DNA from 3 places in the Sphingobium sp. RC1 genome. Region 2 is predicted to be linked to each of the others. Evidence: riboswitches for the same ligand, from Rfam matches in the RefSeq annotation. Region 2 holds a riboswitch; each other region holds the start of a gene.
What was found. Region 2 has a riboswitch for cobalamin ahead of AC6JBC_RS14410 (HoxN/HupN/NixA family nickel/cobalt transporter). Riboswitches for the same ligand answer to the same signal wherever they lie in the genome.

Region 1: linked by a shared signal. The riboswitch ahead of AC6JBC_RS18005 (TonB-dependent receptor) and the one ahead of AC6JBC_RS14410 (HoxN/HupN/NixA family nickel/cobalt transporter) in region 2 are both predicted to bind cobalamin.
Region 3: linked by a shared signal. The riboswitch ahead of AC6JBC_RS11555 (TonB-dependent receptor plug domain-containing protein) and the one ahead of AC6JBC_RS14410 (HoxN/HupN/NixA family nickel/cobalt transporter) in region 2 are both predicted to bind cobalamin.

Annotation. Positions count from the first base shown of each region.
Region 1 covers NZ_AP027309.1:380,030-385,949, forward strand. The annotation lists gene AC6JBC_RS18005 (TonB-dependent receptor) at 193-2,151, opposite strand; cobalamin riboswitch at 2,392-2,638, opposite strand; gene AC6JBC_RS18010 (hypothetical protein) at 2,876-3,055, opposite strand; gene AC6JBC_RS18015 (LysR family transcriptional regulator) at 3,240-4,133, opposite strand; gene AC6JBC_RS18020 (malate synthase G) at 4,244-5,920, shown strand, end outside.
Region 2 covers NZ_AP027308.1:66,290-72,209, forward strand. The annotation lists gene cobN (cobaltochelatase subunit CobN) at 1-2,584, opposite strand, end outside; gene cobW (cobalamin biosynthesis protein CobW) at 2,584-3,624, opposite strand; gene AC6JBC_RS14410 (HoxN/HupN/NixA family nickel/cobalt transporter) at 3,621-4,670, opposite strand; cobalamin riboswitch at 4,843-5,088, opposite strand; gene fdhD (formate dehydrogenase accessory sulfurtransferase FdhD) at 5,221-5,920, shown strand, end outside.
Region 3 covers NZ_AP027306.1:2,316,617-2,322,536, forward strand. The annotation lists gene AC6JBC_RS11545 (FecCD family ABC transporter permease) at 1-91, opposite strand, end outside; gene AC6JBC_RS11550 (ABC transporter substrate-binding protein) at 130-942, shown strand; gene AC6JBC_RS11555 (TonB-dependent receptor plug domain-containing protein) at 979-2,850, opposite strand; cobalamin riboswitch at 3,019-3,285, opposite strand; gene mobA (molybdenum cofactor guanylyltransferase) at 3,313-3,861, shown strand; gene cobA (uroporphyrinogen-III C-methyltransferase) at 3,946-4,728, opposite strand; gene AC6JBC_RS11570 (molybdopterin-dependent oxidoreductase) at 4,715-5,920, opposite strand, start outside.

The DNA of each region.
Region 1 (5,920 bases), on a different contig from region 2:
GCCGAGGGGAAAGTTGCATAGAGGAGAAAAGACGTCAACTACGTCTCAAAATTTCCATGGGTATTTAACATGTATTACATTGTGGTTTGACTGTTGCCATGCCGACTTTTACTTTATGAACATTGCCGTTCATTATGTAAGCCATTGATTGGGAAGGCCGCAGGCTCTTTCTGGATGCGGCCTTCCCCGGCATCAGAAGCTGAACTTCATGCCGCCCCTCACCGTTCGCGGTTCGACCACGCGGCTTAGCCTCCCTTCGACAGGCTCCGCATCGGCGGCGGGAAGATAGGATTCGTAATAATAAGCGATGTCCTTGTCCCGGCTGCCAAGGATGTTGAGCAGTTCGGCATAGACTTGCACCCGTTTTCCCTTCCAGGCGGCGCGGGCGTTGACGACCGTGCTACCGGAATCCCGCAGGCTATTGTCCTCAATCAGTGGCGAAGGGCCAAGATGACGGACGCGGATGCTGGCTTCCCATGGGTCAAGCACGATGGCTGCGCCAGCGGACGCGGCATTTTTGAAGGCGTTGGGGATATGGTCGCCATTGGTGTAGCGGCTGTGGCTGGCAGTGTAGTTGCCGTCGAAAGCGAGCCAGGGGAGCGGCCGCCAGAAGGCGACAAGCTCATAGCCATGGCGGCGGCTGGCTCCGCTCGGTTCGACCGCGTTGGAGTCGCCGACGAAACGCAGTTCGCTGCCGACATTCAGCCACCAATAGGTCGCGGTGAAGGTTAAGCCGGGCAGTTGCAGGCGGCCGCCCAATTCCTTGCCGGTGCCGCGCACGAGCATGGGAACAGGCGTATCGACATTGACCGCGCCGCGCGCATCGTTGGAATGGAAGCCCCGGCCCCAATTGGCATAAAGTTCGACGCGCGGCGTGATCGCCCAGGCGGCCGACGCCTTGGGCGAGACGAGCGTGTCCGAACCGCTGCCTTCGCCAAGCGCCGCCGCAACTGTGTCGCGTGCGCGGACGTCATAATGATAATAGTCGCCGCGCACGCCTCCAGTGATACGTAGGCCGGGGAGCGGCGTGACGGTCGCTTCGCCATAGAGGGCGGCTGAACCTTGCTTGACGCGATAGCGGCCGAGCGAGGAGAGGAGGGCGCGGTTCGCGGTGCGGTTGACGCCGACATTGCCGATCGCGTCATAGCGGTTTTCCGTGCCCAGTTTCAGTTGCAGCGCCGGGTCGATATCCCAACGCTTTTCGCCTGTGAAGCCGAGGACCCAGCGGCGGTCGAACTGCTCGATCTGCGCGCTGGTGCCGTCGGGGTCGGTGTAGGTGGGGTTGGAGAACATCGTCCAGTCGTAGAACTGGGCATAAAGATTGGCGCGCCATGTCGCCTGAACGGTGGCGAGATTACCGATAATGCGGGTGGTTTCACCGCGCGCGGACGGATCGGGCGAACAGAAGACATCGGGGCAGAGCGGCGTGCCGACGATCCTTTCGGGGATCTGCTCGGTCGGGCGCCATGTGGCGCGATAGGCGTGGAGCGTGGCGTCGATCTTCCCCGCCCCGGCGGGGAGCGTATATTTGGCGAAACCCGCATAGTGACGCAGATGTTCAGGTTCCTGCCACGGCCCGTCATACATCTTTGCCTGGGCGACGAGGGTGAGATTACCCGCGCCCGCCTTTACCGTGCCGCCCGACGCCAGCCTGCGCCAGCCGAAGGAGCCGCCCTCCGCCGCGACCCATGGGCGGTCATAGCCGTCGATCGTGGTCATATAGGCGGCGCCCGCAAGCGCGAAGTCGCCGCCATCGGCGCGATAGGGACCTTTGCGAAAATCCTCCCGTGCGATGATTTCGGGGATGAGGCCGTTGAGGTCGAGATAGCCCTGACCATGGCCATGGGTGCGGAAGTTCATCTGCACCCCGTCAATATAGGTGGTGAAGTCCGACCCATGGTCGAGATTGAAGCCGCGCAGAAAATATTGATTGGCCTTGCCGCTGCCCGAATGCTGGGCGGCGACCAGCCCCGGAACGGCTTCGAGCAGTTCTGCAACGCGCAGCAGCGGGCGGACGAGAAGGTCCGCGCCGCCGACGCTGCCTTCGCTCGCCGCATGGGCGGTGCCGATCTTGTCCTCGCCCCGGCCAAAGACGATGATGGTGCTGGCGTCTTCGCCCGCATCGGCCGTTTCGGCTGCGAAGGCTGGCAGGGGTAGGAGCGTGGCGGTCAGCGCGCAGGCGGCGCGGTGGAAAGGATTGGGCAGTTTCACTTCATGCACTCCGGGCGTCTGGCGACATCCGGCAAGAGACCTGTCGTCAGGCGACGACCGGCGCACGCAGACGGCCGGACGCCCCCAAGGCGGCCGCCAGCGTCACCGAAGCGGCCTCTTGCCGCTCGTTCGTCGCTCAGACGGAAACTACCGTGCCGCGGCCATCCCCTGGACCAAGGCAAGAGCGACCAGACGCTGGCAGGTATCCTGGCTCGCGGGTCATCGCTTGATGCACGGCCTTCCCAGGCCTCGCAGGATTTAGCGTCCGGCCCAGTGACTTGCCCCAACCTGCCTGTGAGGTGGGGCGATGTGCATCGCGCTCGCCGCTTACAGTTGCAGGGACAGCCTTGGCTTGGGGAGGCGGATGCCTCCTTTACCATGTTCCCTTTTAAGCCTCTTTCGAGGCACCGGCGCGATCATTTCCCCAGGGGTTGCCCGGGTGAGTGGGCGATAGCGGAGGTGGGGGGGGTGGGCAAGGGGGGTGATGGGCGGGTGGAGTGGGTGGAGTGGGGCAACATCACTCCCTCTCCCCTTCAGGGGAGAGGGCTGGGGAGAGGGGAGCGGCCTCGGTTGCTTGCAGTCCCCTCTCCCGCCGTCGCTTCGCTCGGCACCCTCTCCCCTGAAGGGGAGAGGGGATGACGTGCGCCCGTTTGTCGCGCCAAGATCAGTTCAGGGTCGCGCCGCGCTCTCGTTGGAGGCGCAGCGCCATGGCCTGGTAGCGGACGGCGCGTTCGTTGTGGAGGGCGATGGTTGCCTGGTCGGCGCCGCGCAGGCGGGCTTCCCTGGCTTGCCGCGCTTCCTGGGCGGCGCAGGCGGAAAAATGTGACGCGTCATTGGGGCGCATGGCCCTTATCCTCTCTCAATCTCTTATGGCTCGAACGATAACATCGGCCTGTTTCCCGCTGCCATTACGCAGGTTAACTCCGGAAAGCTTCTGTTTTTTGACAGCAGGCTTGCAAATCATTGCGGCAGAGGATTTCTGCGCTTTTCAGGCAGTTGAGCGGGTGGCGCTAAGGTGCTTCTTGCTATCAGCCGCCCCGGTTCCACGATGCATCGCGGAAGGTTTCACGCAAGAAGCCGATGAAGGCGTCTACGGCGGCGGGACGGCCTGCGGCGCGGGGGTGGACGGCGTGAACGGCGAGGTCAACGGGGCCTTCCCAGCTATCGAGGACGCGGACGAGGTTGCCTTTTGCGATCAGGTCGCCCACGTCCCAGAGCGAGCGCAAGACGATCCCGACGCCGGTAAGGGCAAGTTCGCGCACGATTTCGCTGCTGTTGGTGCGGACATGGCTTTGGCCATCGATCAGCTTGCGCGCGCGACCATTCACCAGCCGCCAGGGCAATTGTCCATCGGCCGCGAGCAGGCGGTGGCGGGGGAGGTCGGCGATCTTGTCCGGAATGCCATGCGCGGCGAGATAGGCTGGGCTGGCACAGAGGATGCGGCGGTTGGTGGCGAGATGATGCCCCTCCAAATGGAGAGGAATGTCGCTGGTGATGCGGATCGCCACGTCGATACGCTCGGCGAGCAGGTCTTCATAGGCGTCGGACAGGTTGAGTTCGAGGTCGACGCGCGGATGGAGGTCCAGGAAGCGACCGACATGAGGCGCCACATGCAGGCGGCCGAAGGAGGTGGGAGCCGAAATGCGCAGCGGCCCGGACGCACTCCGGTGCCGACTGGTGACGCGTTGCTCCGCCTGCTGGATGGCGTCGAGGATGGCGACAAGGTCGCGGTGCAGGCTGGCGCCTTCCTCCGTCAGGGCAAGGCGGCGCGTGGTGCGATGGATGAGGCGGACGCCGAGGCGCGCTTCCAGCCGGGAGATGCGTTTCGACATCATGGCAGGCGAGATGTTCAATATGCGGCCTGCCGCCGAAAGGCTGCCTGCCTCCACCGCGCGGGCGAAGAGAAGATAATCGGGATCCATCGATGATCTTTTCCTGTGAGGAACAGATGCTTTGAGTTCTTGTTGTCTAGTGCGAGGATGGAGAGGGGTCTATAGGCTTTCGTCACAGTATTTTGGATGGAGAGTTGCCCATGGACGGCATGATCGAGAAATCGGGTGTTATGGTCGCCGCCGAGCTGGCGCGCTTTATCGATGGAGAAGTCCTGCCAGGGACGGGGATCGCAGCGGAAGCATTTTGGCAGGGCGTGGCTGCGATTTTCGAGCGGTTCGCGCCGCTTAATGCGGCTCTGCTGGAAAAGCGCGACGCGATTCAGGCGCAGATCGACAGCTGGCATGGCGAGGAAGCGGCGCGGCCGTTTGATGCGGAGGCCTATCGGGCTTTCCTGACCCAGATCGGCTATCTGGTGCCGGAGCCTGCGCCTTTTTCCATCGGGTCGGGTCGGGTGGATGCAGAGCTGGCGACCATGGCCGGGCCGCAGTTGGTGGTGCCTATCCTAAATGCGCGGTTCCTGTTGAACGCGGCCAATGCGCGTTGGGGCAGCCTTTACGATGCGCTGTATGGGACCGATGCGATCCCCGGCGCGGCGGCGGGCAAAGGCTATGATCCAGCGCGCGGCGCACAGGTGATTGGGTGGGCCAAGGCATTCCTGGATCGGGTGGTTCCTCTGGCGGAAGGAAGTTGGGCGGATTGGGCGGGTGGCACGCCGGTCTTGCGCGACCCCGCGCAACTTGCCGGGCGGGCAGGGGATAACATCCTGCTTCGCAACAATGGGCTGCATATTGAGCTGGTGATCGACGCAAGCCATGCGATCGGGCGGGATGACCCGGTGCATCTGGCCGATGTCGTTCTGGAATCGGCCCTGTCCACCATTTGCGATCTGGAGGATTCCGTTGCGGCGGTCGATGCGGCGGACAAGGTGGCGGCCTATGCCAACTGGCTCGGCCTGATGAAGGGCGATCTTGAGGACAGCTTCGAGAAGAATGGCGCGATGATGACGCGGCGGTTGAATGGCGACCGGGCCTATGTCGCGCCTGATGGGAGCAGCTTGAAGCTGCCGGGGCGGTCATTGCTGTTCGTGCGCAATGTCGGGCATTTGATGACGACGCCTGCGGTGCGGCTGTCCAATGGGAACGAGGCGCCCGAAGGGATATTGGATGGGATCGTTACCAGCCTGATCGCCTTGCACGACATTCGACGGAATGGGCGTTTCGTCAACAGCCGGGCGGGCAGTATCTATATCGTGAAGCCCAAGATGCATGGGCCGGAGGAGGCCGCCTTTACCAATGACCTGTTCGACGCGATCGAGGATCTGCTGGGGCTGGAGCGGCATCAGTTGAAGGTCGGCGTGATGGACGAGGAGCGGCGGACCTCGGCGAACCTCGCGGCCTGCATTCATGCGGTGCGAGATCGGATCGTCTTCATCAATACGGGCTTTCTGGATCGAACGGGGGACGAAATCCATACGTCGATGCGGGCGGGGCCGATGATCCGCAAGGGCGAGATGAAGGGCGCGGCGTGGATCAAGGCTTATGAGGATCGCAATGTGCAGATCGGGCTCGCCTGCGGACTGTCGGGGAAGGCGCAGATCGGGAAGGGCATGTGGGCGGCTCCGGACAGGATGGCGGACATGCTGGAGCAGAAGATTGGGCACCCGATGACGGGGGCGAATACGGCTTGGGTGCCTTCGCCGACGGCTGCGACCTTGCACGCTACGCACTATCATGAGGTTGATGTTTTTGCGCGGCAGGAGGAGCGGAAGGCTGAAGCAGTGGCGGGGTTGGACACGCTGCTGACGATCCCGCTAGCG
Region 2 (5,920 bases):
CGGCCGACCGCTGGCCCAGATTCCAGGCGGCCACGGTCGGCACCGCGCGTGTATCGACCGAATAGAAATTCCGCCCGGTCGGCAGTACATCGGGACGCCCGCGTGTGGGCGCGCCGGAAGGGCCGGGCAGCACGAACTTGCCATCGAGTGCGCGGAGCAGCCCCGCCTTTTCCGCCTCGCCGCAAGCATCCACGCGAGGAGCAAGCTGTTTCCTCACAGCCTCCAGAACCGCCGCGCTACGCGGCCCCGGCGCAGCCGCTCCATGATCCAGCAGCCATATCGCATAGAGTTCCAGCCGCTCAACCGTATCCCCCACGCTGCGCCACGCATCGTCCGCCAGGCTGCCAAGCATCTCCGGGCGCGGCCCATCCCACGGGGCGCCCATGCCGCAATCCAACGGATCGAAGCCCAACTCCAGATCATCCGCCAGAGCCCGCAGCAGCGATTGCTGATCCTCGTCCAGACCCCTGGGGCAGCGGGCGAGGGAGATCAGCAGGTCCCGGCGCAGCGCCCCTTCGGGCGACCGGGTAAAGACATGCAGCCCGTCCCGGATCTGCATTTCCTTCAGTTCGCACAGATAATTGTCGATCGCGGCCAAGGCATCGTCTCCACTGCCTTGCGCTCCTGCATCCTTGTCGAGCCCCTGAGACGCCGCCAGCGCCAATATGTCCCGGCGCAGCGTCTCCAGCCTGCGCGGGTCCATCCCCGCCGCCAGATAATATTCATCGACCAGCGCCTCCAATTCCTTCAGCGGGCCATAGGTCTCCGCGCGGGTCAGCGGCGGCGTCAGATGGTCGATGATGCACGCGCCGATCCGCCGCTTGGCCTGCGTGCCTTCGCCCGGATCGTTGACGATGAAAGGATAGATTTGCGGCACCGGTCCCGCGCAGATTTCCGGGAAGCAGTTTTCCGATAGCGCGATGGCCTTGCCGGGCAACCATTCCAGATTGCCATGCTTCCCCACATGCACGACCGCATGCGCGTCAAACACCCGCGCCAGCCAGATGTGGAAGGCCAGATAGGCATGCGGCGGAGGCAACGCCGGGTCATGATAGCTGCTCTTGGGATCGACATCATAGCCGCGAGAGGGCTGCACCGCGACGGCGACATGGCCGAAGCGATGCACCCGCAGGCGGAAGGCCCCATCCCGGCAGGATGGGTCATCCTCCGGCTCGCCCCACCGTTCACTGACGGCCGCCCTCACGCTCTCGGGAAAACCGTCGAACGCCGCCCGATACTCCGCCAGCAGGAGGGAGCAGGTCACATCGCTCCCGGTCATATGCCGCATCAGCGCCGCGCCATCGGTGGGAGCGTCGCCCGTCGCATAACCAGACTCCGCCAGCGCGCGCAGGATAGCCGCAGCGCTTTCCGGCGTATCAAGCCCCACGCCGTTGCCGATCCGGCCGTCCCTATTCGGATAATTGGCAAGGACCAGCGCGATATTGCGATCTTCCACAGGCGATCGGCCTAATTTCGCCCAGTTTGCAGCCAGTTGAGAAACAAAGCTCACGCGATCAGCCAGAAGCTGGGGCACGACGATACTGCACTCAGTTCGCGCGTCAAATCGGGCGGCGGCCTTGAACGCGACGGCCCGGGTGAACAGCCGTCCGTCCACTTCAGGCAAGGCGATATGCATCGCGAGATCGCGCGGCCCCAATCCCCGCGCGCTGTCCTGCCACGCACCCTGTTCGGCGCTGGCGAATAATGTCTGGAGGACAGGGCAGTCGGCCTTTTCCAATATGGATGGCGTGCGCGGTTCGCCGGGTGCGGACGCGGCAAAGGCCGTGGCGTTCAGGATGACGTCCGGCCGTGCCGCCCCAATCACCCCGTCCAGATAGTCGCGTGCAAAGGGCTCTCGCAATGCCCGCACATAGACCGGCAGGACGTTGAGACCGGCTGCCTGCAATCCAGCGATCATCGCGTCCACCGCCTCCAGCGTCCCCGCGATCAGCAACGCGCGATAGAAGAGGAACAGCACCGTCGGCTGGCCGGATATCCAACCAGCCATCACCTGTTCCAGCGTCGGCCGTTCGACACCGGGCAGATAGAGACCCGCATCGGCGACCGGCACGGGCGCGTCGGGCGCTCCCGCATCGACGCCTGCGATCCGGGCGGCGGTCTTCAGAAATGCCGTGGCATTGGCAATGCCGCCCTGCCGGAGATAATCGCGCAGCCGATCGCACATGTCCGGCGGCAGGGTGGAGGCGGCGCGCAGTTCCGGATCATCCTCCCGCCCGTCCGCTATCGCGGCAAAGGCGATGCCCTTGTCGCGCGCAATATTGGCAATTTCCTCAATCCCATAGGGCCAATAGCTCTTGCCGCCCAACAACACCACGCACACGAACTTCGCGTGAGAGATCACCTTCTCGACATAGAGATCGACCGAATAGGGATGCTTCAGCTGAAGGAGGTTCGCCAGCCGGATCGAGGGCGCGCCTTCCCCCAGCATCGCTGCGGCGCTGGCAAAGCAGGCAAGGTCGCTGTCCGCCACGGTCAGCAGCACGATGTCGCCCGGCGTCTGGCCAAGGTCGATCGCTTCCTCTCCATTGGAGACGGTGCCGGGCGTGGCGGTCAGCAAATGCATCAGGCGACCGCCAACTGGCCCATCAGCACCTGTTCGATCGCCAGTCGATCGATCCCCGCCTGACCGATCACCACCAGCCGCGAGCTACGCGCCTCACCTGCCTGCCAGTGCCGGTCATAATGATGCTGGATGCGCGGCCCCACTGCCTGGATCACCAGCCGCGCCGGACGGCCCGCAATGGCAACAAAGCCCTTTACCCGCAATATGTCATGATCGGCTATGACTTGCTCCAGCGAACTCAGCAGTGGCGCGGGATTGCCCAGCTCCCCCAAATCCACGACGAAGCTGTCGAAATCCTCATGGTCATGATCCCCCTCATCGTCATGATGGGAAGGGCGCGCATCGATCTGCTCTTCCACGCCCGCGTCCAGACCCAGCAGGATAGCCGGGTCAATTTCCCCCCGCGCGGTGCGGACGATGCGGACGCCCGGCCGCACTTCCCCGGCCAGCTGCTGCTCCAGTTCCGCCAGCCTGTCCGGCTCGACCAGATCGCTCTTGTTCAGCAGTATCAGGTCGGCGCAGGCAATCTGGTCCTCGAACAGTTCCTCGATCGGGCTGTCATGGTCCAGCGTGGGGTCGGCCGCACGGGCGGCGGCCAGCGCTGCCTCGTCATGGGCAAATCGCCCCGCAGCCAGAGCATCCGCATCGATGAGCGCGATGACGCCGTCCACCGTCGCCCGCGTACGGATGTCGGGCCACTGGAACGCCTTCACCAGCGGCTTTGGCAGGGCGAGGCCCGATGTCTCGATGATTATATGGTCGGGCGGCACGTCGCGGTCCAGCAGCCGCTGCATCGTGGGCAGGAAATCGTCCGCCACGGTGCAGCAGATGCAGCCATTGGCGAGCTCGATAATGTCCTCTTCAGGGCAAGCTTCGTCACCGCAGCCCTTCACCAGCGATCCATCGACGCCCACATCGCCAAATTCGTTGATGATGAGGGCCAGGCGCCGCCCGCCTGCATTTTCGATCAGGTGGCGGATCAGCGTCGTCTTTCCGGCGCCCAGAAATCCGGTGATGACGGTGGCAGGAACCTTGCTCATAAAGTCTGTCCTTGATTGGGGAGGAGCACGTCGATCTCGTCGAAGCGCTTCCAGCGGTAGATGATCCAGCTCGCCAGCCAGCAGGCGGCGAACAGGCCGACGATGAAGAAGCCGAGGCTGTTGAAATGCTCACCCAGATCGGCCGCGACCGACCAGACGCCGCCGGTCAGGCCCAGCTTATCGCCCAGCAGCGCCGCCGCCTCGATCCCGCCGATGACGATCGCGACCAGCGCGGACACCAGCGTGATGGTGATGTTGTAGTAGAGCTTGCGGATCGGCTTCACGAACGCCCATTGATAGGCGCCCATCATCAACGCCCCGTCCACCGTGTCGATCAGCGCCATCCCCGCTGCAAAGAGCAGGGGGAAGATGAGGACCGTCGCGATCGAAAGACCGCTCGCCGCCTGACCCGCCGACAGGCCGAGGATCGCCACCTCTGTCGCCGTGTCGAATCCCAGCCCGAACAGAAAGCCCAGCGGCGCCATGTGCCAGCTGCGCGTGACCAGCCGGAACAGAGGCCGAAACAGGCGCGCCAACAGCCCCCGGTTGCCCAGCAATATGTCCATGTCCTCATCGACATAGGTTCCGCCATTGCGAACATGGTTGAATGTCTTCAGGACCGATCGCAGGATGATCAGGTTCATCGCGGCGATGGCGAAGAGGAAGGTGGCGGAGATGACCGTGGCGATCGTGCCGCCGATTTCGCCCGCCGCCTCGACCCTGCTCAGCGCGTTGGCGGCGACGGCGATCATGACCGCGGCGATCAGCACGATGCCGCTATGGCCGATCGCAAACCACAGGCCCACGGTCAGCGGCCGCTGGCCTTCCTGCATCAGCTTGCGGGTCACATTGTCGATCGCCGCGATATGATCGGCATCGACCGCGTGGCGCAGCCCCAGGCTCCAGGCGAGCAGGGCGGTGCCCAGCATCATCGTGTTGCCCGCAAAGATCAGCAGGGCAAAGAGCCACAGGCCGATATTGCAGGCGATCAAGACCGCGAACATGACAGTGGCACGGCGGCGAAGCGCCGGAAATTGTATCGCCATTTTAGACATGGCTCCCGTCGGCGTCAGCGAACCTGAACGGGACCTCCGCTGAGCGGCCGACACGATGCGCCGGACGGACACCATATAGCGCCCGGCACGCATGCCGGTGCGGCCCCGCCGCACGCGTCGCTCAGACGGAATACCGTGCCCCGGCCATCCCCTGGGCCAAAGCAAGAGCGACCAGACGCTGGCAGGTCTCCTGGCTTGCGGGTCATCGCTCGACACATGGCCTTCCCAGGCCTCGCATGATTTAGCGTCCGGCCCAGTGGCTGACCCCCGGTCGTACCGGAAGGTCGCTATGCATCTCGCTCTCCGCTTACAGTTGCAGGGACAGCCGCGGATTTGGGCTCCTTCGGCAGGAGCCCGCACCGCATTCCCTTTTAAAGCCCTTCCGGGCACCGGCGCGATCGATGCCGTGCATAGATGGCTTGGCCGTCAAAGGAAAGCGGGCAAGACGATGAAATTGAAATGACCCATGCTGCCCGGCAAACACGTGCCGGACTCCCCGCACCATATTGCCGCGCCTGTCCTCTCCGCCTAGACCGGACGCATGTCCTCGTCTTTCTCCTTCACCCGGATCGCGCCCGATGGCGGCACATCGCCGGTCATGCGCGAACTGGCGGAGGAGGTTCCCGTCGCCATCGAATATAACGGCATCGGCTATGCCGTGCTGATGGCGACCCCGGCGGATATCGCGGAACTGGTGCAGGGATTCGCGCTGGCAGAGCGGCTGGTCGTCCCTTCCGACGCGCCGCTTGATGTCGATGTGCACGCGACCGATCAGGGCCTTGTAGCCCGCGCCACGCTGCCGCCCGATCGCGCGGAGGGGCTGCTCGGCCGGATTCGCCATCGGGTTTCGGACTCTTCCTGCGGCCTGTGTGGCGTCGAAAATCTTGAACAGGCGATGCGTCCGCTGCCTGCCATCGCCGCCCGCTGCGATGCCAAGCCCGAAGCGATCTTTCATGCGCTGAACGATCTGTCTGCGCATCAACCGCTGAACAGGCGAACCGGCGCCGTCCACGCCGCTGCGCTGGCCGGTCCCGACGGCACCATCCGCCTCGCTTATGAGGACGCGGGCCGCCATAACGCCTTTGACAAGCTGATCGGCGCCATGCGGCGGCAGGACCTGTCGTGGGACGGCGGATTTGCCCTGCTCTCTTCGCGCTGTTCCTATGAACTGGTGGAAAAAGCTGTGCTCGCCGACTGCCCGCTGCTCGTCACCATCTCCGCCCCGACGCGCCTCGCGGCCG
Region 3 (5,920 bases), on a different contig from region 2:
GGACGGCGCCGAGGGTGAGGGAGCCGAGCGCGGCGAGAAGGGTGAGCGCCAGCAGGACCGGCAGGAGCAGCGGGTGGCGGCGGGCGCTCATGGTTTGCGTCCTTGCCGTTGCTTGCTAAGGCCCATTTCATGCGGGGAAAAATAGCAATCGCGGCGCTTTGCCTGCTTGGCCTGACGGGCGCAGCCCCTGCCCCGCCGCGGCGGATCGTGTCGCTCAATACCTGCGCCGATCAATATGTGCTGGCGCTCGCCGATCCGGGGCAGATCGCGGCCTTGAGTCCCTATGGGCATGACCCGGAACTGTCGGCAGCGGTCGCCAAGGCGCGACGTTTCCCGGTGCTGAAACGCCCGGCCGAAGAGGTATTGGCGCTGCGTCCCGATTTGGTGATCGGCTTTCCCGATGGCGCTGGCGGTGTTGTCGGCGCGCCGGATGGGCGATGGCGCAAGCTGGGGCTGGCGAGCGCAGACAGCTTTGCCGTGATCCGGGAGCAGATCCGGCAGGTGGCGCTGGCGGTCGGCCATCCTGCGCGTGGAGAAGCGCTGATCGCGGGAATGGAGCGCGACCTTGCCGCCCTGCCCCGTTCGCGGCGCAGCGAGGTGGCGGCCTATTATCAGCGGCGCGGCTATATGACCGGCACGGGAACGCTGGTGGATGAATTGATGCGGCGCGCCGGCCTCACCAATCTGGCGGCGAAGCTGGGCAAACCGGCGCTGGCGCAGGTGCCGCTGGAGGAAATGATCGCCGCCCGGCCCGACTATCTGATCGTGGAAGAAGACAGCAAAAAGGTCGTCGATCAGGGGACGGAGATGCTGCACCACCCGGTGCTGCGATCCATCCCCCGCATTCACGTGCCGCAAGCCTGGACGGTGTGCGGCGGCCCCGCTTATGTGCAGGCCGCGCGCAGCATCATCGCGCAAGCGAACGCTGCGGGCAGGCGTTGAGGGGCGAAGCGTCACGCCCGCCCCTCTTTCCCGTCATCAGAAGCGGACACGTGCGCCGGCATAGGCCGACCGGCCGTAGGTGTTGTAACCATAAACCGTCGCGTATTCCTCATCGGTCAGATTGTCGATGCGGCCGTAGATTTCGAGATGTTCATTGATGGGCAGCGAAGCGCGAATGTCGAGCCGGGCATAGCCATCCAGACGCTGGGTGTTGGCGAAATCGTTAAAGCTGTCGCCGACCATGGTGAGCGTCGCGCCGGTCGATAGGCCGAATGCCCAGTCATAGTCAGCCGAGACGCTGACCGCATCCTTGGCGCGACGGGGAAGACGCTTGCCTTCGTTGAGGCCGCCTTCGGAGCGATCGATCGCGTCGATATAGCTGTAGGCGGCAGTGACGGTAAGCGCATCGACAGGCTTCAGCGTGACGGCGGCTTCCACACCCCTCGCACGCGTGCGCGTAAGATTGACGTAGCGGCCGAACGGCAAGGCGAAGCCATCGAAATAGATCTGGTCGCGGGTATCGCGGCGGAACGCGGTGACAGAGATCATCGCCCGGCCACCATCCAGATTCTGGTCGAAGCCTACATCATAGCTTTTCGACCGTTCAGGCTTCAGGCTGAGATTGCCATAGGTGCCGTCATAGATCTGATAAAGCGAGGGCGCTCGGAAGCCTTCGCCATAGCTGGCACGAATGTTGGTGCGGCCTTCATTGGGCGTGTAGTTCGCATTGGCGCCCAGCGTCGTCGCGCCGCCAAACTGGCTATGATCGTCATGGCGCACGCCGCCGGTCAGCGACAGCCCCGAAAACGGCTTCACCACCGCCAGGGCGTAGACGCTGTCGATATTGACCTTGGCCGCGCTGACGACCTTGTCGCCTGTGAAGAAGTCATAATAGAAGGAATCATAGTCCGGCCGTTCATGCTCATAGCCGAAAACCAGCTTGGCCTGATCGACCGGCTGATACACGCCTTCATATTCGAAGCGCAGATTGGTGCCCGAATAGCCGTAGTCCGGCGCGGCGGAGCTGGGCGCGAAGAAATAGTCGCGGTCGTTGCGGAACCAGGTGACGGCGGCCCGTTGCGTCAGCTTGCCATCGAACGACGCAAGGTTGAGCCCTGCATAGCCGACATATTGATCGAGCTTGCTGCTGTCCGTGGACTCCATCGGCGCGCCGAAGAAGATGTCGGTGTCGAGGTTCGCATGGATATAATAGCCGCGCAGGTCGAGGCTGAGATTGTCCGTGAACGCCAGTTTCAGCTTGGCGTGGGTGGCGATATTCTCATAGCCGTCCTTTTCCGTGCCGCCCTTGGCCGCGGAGATGCCGTCGGTGCGGAAATAGGCGACGCCAGCGCTGCCCGAAGCAATGCCCGCGCTGCCCGACACATCTGCTTTCGCATTCAGGGTGTCCGCATAGCCATAATCCACCGAGGCGGTGCCGCCAAAGCCTTCACCCGGTTCGGCTGACATAATGTTGACGACGCCGCCGATCGCCTGACTACCATAGACCACGGAGTTGGAGCCGCGCAGCACTTCGATGCGGCGGATGTTGCCGGTCAGCAGATTGCCGAAGTCATAGGCATCGCCAATGATGCTCGGATCGTTAATCTTGACCCCGTCGAGCAGCACCAGCGTCTGCGTCGTTTCCGCGCCCCGGATCGAAATGCCGGTCACGCCGCCTACTGCGTCAGCCCGGTTGAAACGGATGCCGGGCGTGGTGATCAGCAGGTCCGCGATGCTGACGTTCTGGCGGGTTTCGATCGTCTTTGCATCGATGACGGTGATGGCTTGGCCGACTTCATCGGTCGGCTGTTCGATGCCTAGCGCGGTGACGACGATATCGCTGGATTCCTCCGCAAGCGCGGGGGTGGCGGCGAGGAGCGCCAGCAGTGAAATTCCGGTCCTGATCATATTCTTGTCTTCCCTGAGCGTCATGCGACATGAGCCCAGGGCGTCCGCATAAGCGGCCAGTGCGCGAGAAAGAGAGACGCCAGTCCCGCCCCGCGCACTGATGCGGCCCTGCGCCGCTTCGTCGCTCAGACGGAAAACCGTGCCCGGGCCGATCCCTGGACCCAAGGCAAGAGCGACCAAGCGCCGGCAGGTCTCCTGGCTCGCGGGTCGTCGCGGCGATGCACGGGCCTTCCCGGACGCATGCGTCCAGTGGCCGGTCCCCCTCGCCTTCCCCTTTTTGAAGGTCGCAGGTTCCCCTGTGCATCGCGCTCGCCGCTTACAGTTGCAGGGGCAGCTGCGGAATGGGATGGCTTGAGGCCACCCGCACCGCATTCCCTTTCCGGCGCGATCTTTGTGTCAGCGGTTGCCCGCTCACGCCGCGCGCCATAGGGGAAAGTGAGGGTTCTGCCAAGGAGTGGATCGATGCGATTGCTGGGCGCGGTGCTGGCCGGGGGACGATCCAGCCGGTTCGGGAGCGACAAGGCGCTGGCGCTGATGCCGGACGGGCGCACGCTGATCGAACATGCGGTCGCGGCGATCGCGCCCCATGTCGAGGCGGTGGTGGTCTGTGGACGGGTGGTCGAGGGGCTGACCAGCCTATCCGACCGGCCCGCGCCGGACATGGGACCGCTGGGCGGGCTGAACGCGGCACTGCATCATGCGCAGAGCGAGGGCTATGACGCGGTGCTGACGACGGGGTGCGACATGCCTGTCTATCCTGCGGTGCTGGTGGAGGCGCTGGCGGGAAAAGGCGCTGCGGTGTTGAAGGGGCAGCAACTGGCGGGGTTCTGGCCTGCCGGGCTTGCGGGTGAACTGGACGCGCATCTGGCGGAAGAGAATAGCCGGTCGATATTCGGCTGGCTGGAGCGAATTGGCGCGCGGATCGTGGAGCGGGCGGATATCGTCCTGCCCAATTTCAACCGGCCGGATGATCTGGAGGCTTTTACCTCCGTTCCCCCCGGCTCAAGCTGAGCTTGCCGAAGCCCCCGCCCTTCCTTCCAACTAAGTTTGGGGGCATCCGGCAAGCTCAGGGCAAAGGTCGCGGAGAGCCGGTCTTCAAAGCTGAAGAGCGACGCTGGCTGCGGCCTCTACTGGCATGGACGTGCCCGCCACCGCTTCACCAATCAGAAGCAGGGTCGGGTCTTCGTCACTGATCGTGGCCACCAGAAAGGCAAGCGCTGACAGCTTCCCCCGGATCAGGCGTTCGGTGGGCAGCGATACATTGACGGCCACCATCACCGGCGTTTCGGGATCGCGTCCGGCGGCGATCAGCTGGCGGCTGATCTCGCCAGCCGCGGCGCGGCCCATATAGATGCCGAGCGTGCCGCCGGGGCGGGCGAGCGTTTCCCAGTCGAGCTTGAGCGGCTCACCGGCTTTCAGATGCGCGGTCACCATCGTCAGGCCCCGCGCCTTGCCGCGCAGGGTGAGCGAGGCGTTGCCGCTTGCCGCCGCCGCGCTGGCGGTGGTGATGCCGGGGCAGATGTGGGTGCGGATGCCGTCAGCGGCGAGATGCTCCATCTCCTCGGCCGAGCGGCCGAAGACTGACGGATCGCCCCCTTTCAGGCGCACGACGCGCTTGCCCGCCTTGGCAGCGGCGAGGAGCAGGTCGTTGATGCTTTCCTGATCCTTGCTGTGGCGCCCGGAGCGCTTGCCGACGCTGACGCGCTCGATGCCCTGTGGGATGAGGTCGAGGACGCCGGGTCCGACCAGTGCGTCATAAAAGACGATGTCGGCCGCCGCCATAAGCTTTTCGGCCTTGCGGGTAAGGAGGTCCGGGTCGCCGGGACCTGCGCCGACCAGCCAGACTTCACCGCGGGTGATCAACTCATTCGGCTGCATGGAGCGTCTCCTGCGGGATTTGAGCGAGGATGTTGGCGAGCGCGGGGCGGCAGGACCCGCAATTGGTGCCCGCGCCGATCGCTTTGCCGATGGCGGGAACATCGACCAGGCTCTGGTCGCGAATTGCGGCGACGATCTGGTTGAGGCCGATGTCGAAGCAGACGCAGATGGTCGGGCCTTTGTCGGGCTGGCTGCCGGGGCCGCGCGCGGCGAGGACGGAAGCGCCCACCTCTTCGGCTTCAAGCTGGCCGATGAGCCAGTCGCGCGAGGGGAGCAGGCCGGTGCGGGTGACGAAGAGGACGCCTGCCAACCTGCCATCCTTGATGATCGCAACGCGGCGGGTGCCGCGCGACATGTCGATGGCTTCGACACGATCACCCTTGGGCAGGCAGGCTTCGAGGCGGGCGGGATCGCCATTGCCCGCGACTTCGTAGAGCGCGCCGCCCGGCACGGTGACCTTTGTCGCCCACAGGCAGGGAACCTTGGCGGGCAATTCACCGCGCAGGATGAGGAAGCCCTTCCACTCGGTCGCGACCTTTTCGATGCTGGCGGGCGTCGATTTGAAGCCCGGCTGGCCCGAATGGGGATCGACGAGCGGACGGGGCAGCATGCCGGTACGGCCACCGGTCGAGATTTGATCGGTCCAGTGGATCGGGGTGAAGATTTCGCCGACGCGCTGGCCTTCGTTCAGGCTCACGCGGAAGATGCTATTGCCCTGCGCGGTCTGGACGCGCGCCAGATCGCCGTCGCAGATATCCAGCTCCCCGGCGTCCTGCGGGTGGATATCCACCAGCGGCTCCTCGCGGTGGCGGGCGAGCTTGGGCGACAGACCGGTGCGCGTCATCGTGTGCCATTGGTCGCGATAGCGGCCGGTGTTGAGCGTCATCGGCCACTGTTTGAGCGGCTCCTGAAGGTCCATCTGCTTGGTCAGCACCAGCCGCGCCTTGGCATCGGGGGTGGAGAAGCGGCCGTCCGCGAAGGGTTTGTCGCCGCCCCAGCGGAAGGGCTCCATCGCCTCATAGGCGTCGTTGCCGATGGTCGCCTGCGCGCGGAGGTTGAGGAGCCGTGCGCCATCATTCTGATAAGCGGTCAGGCGGGCATGTTCGCGCCAGATGTCGGCGGGCCGGTCATAGGCGAAGGCGTTGCGCCAGCCCATGCGACGGCCGACTTCCTTGACGATCCACCAGTCGGG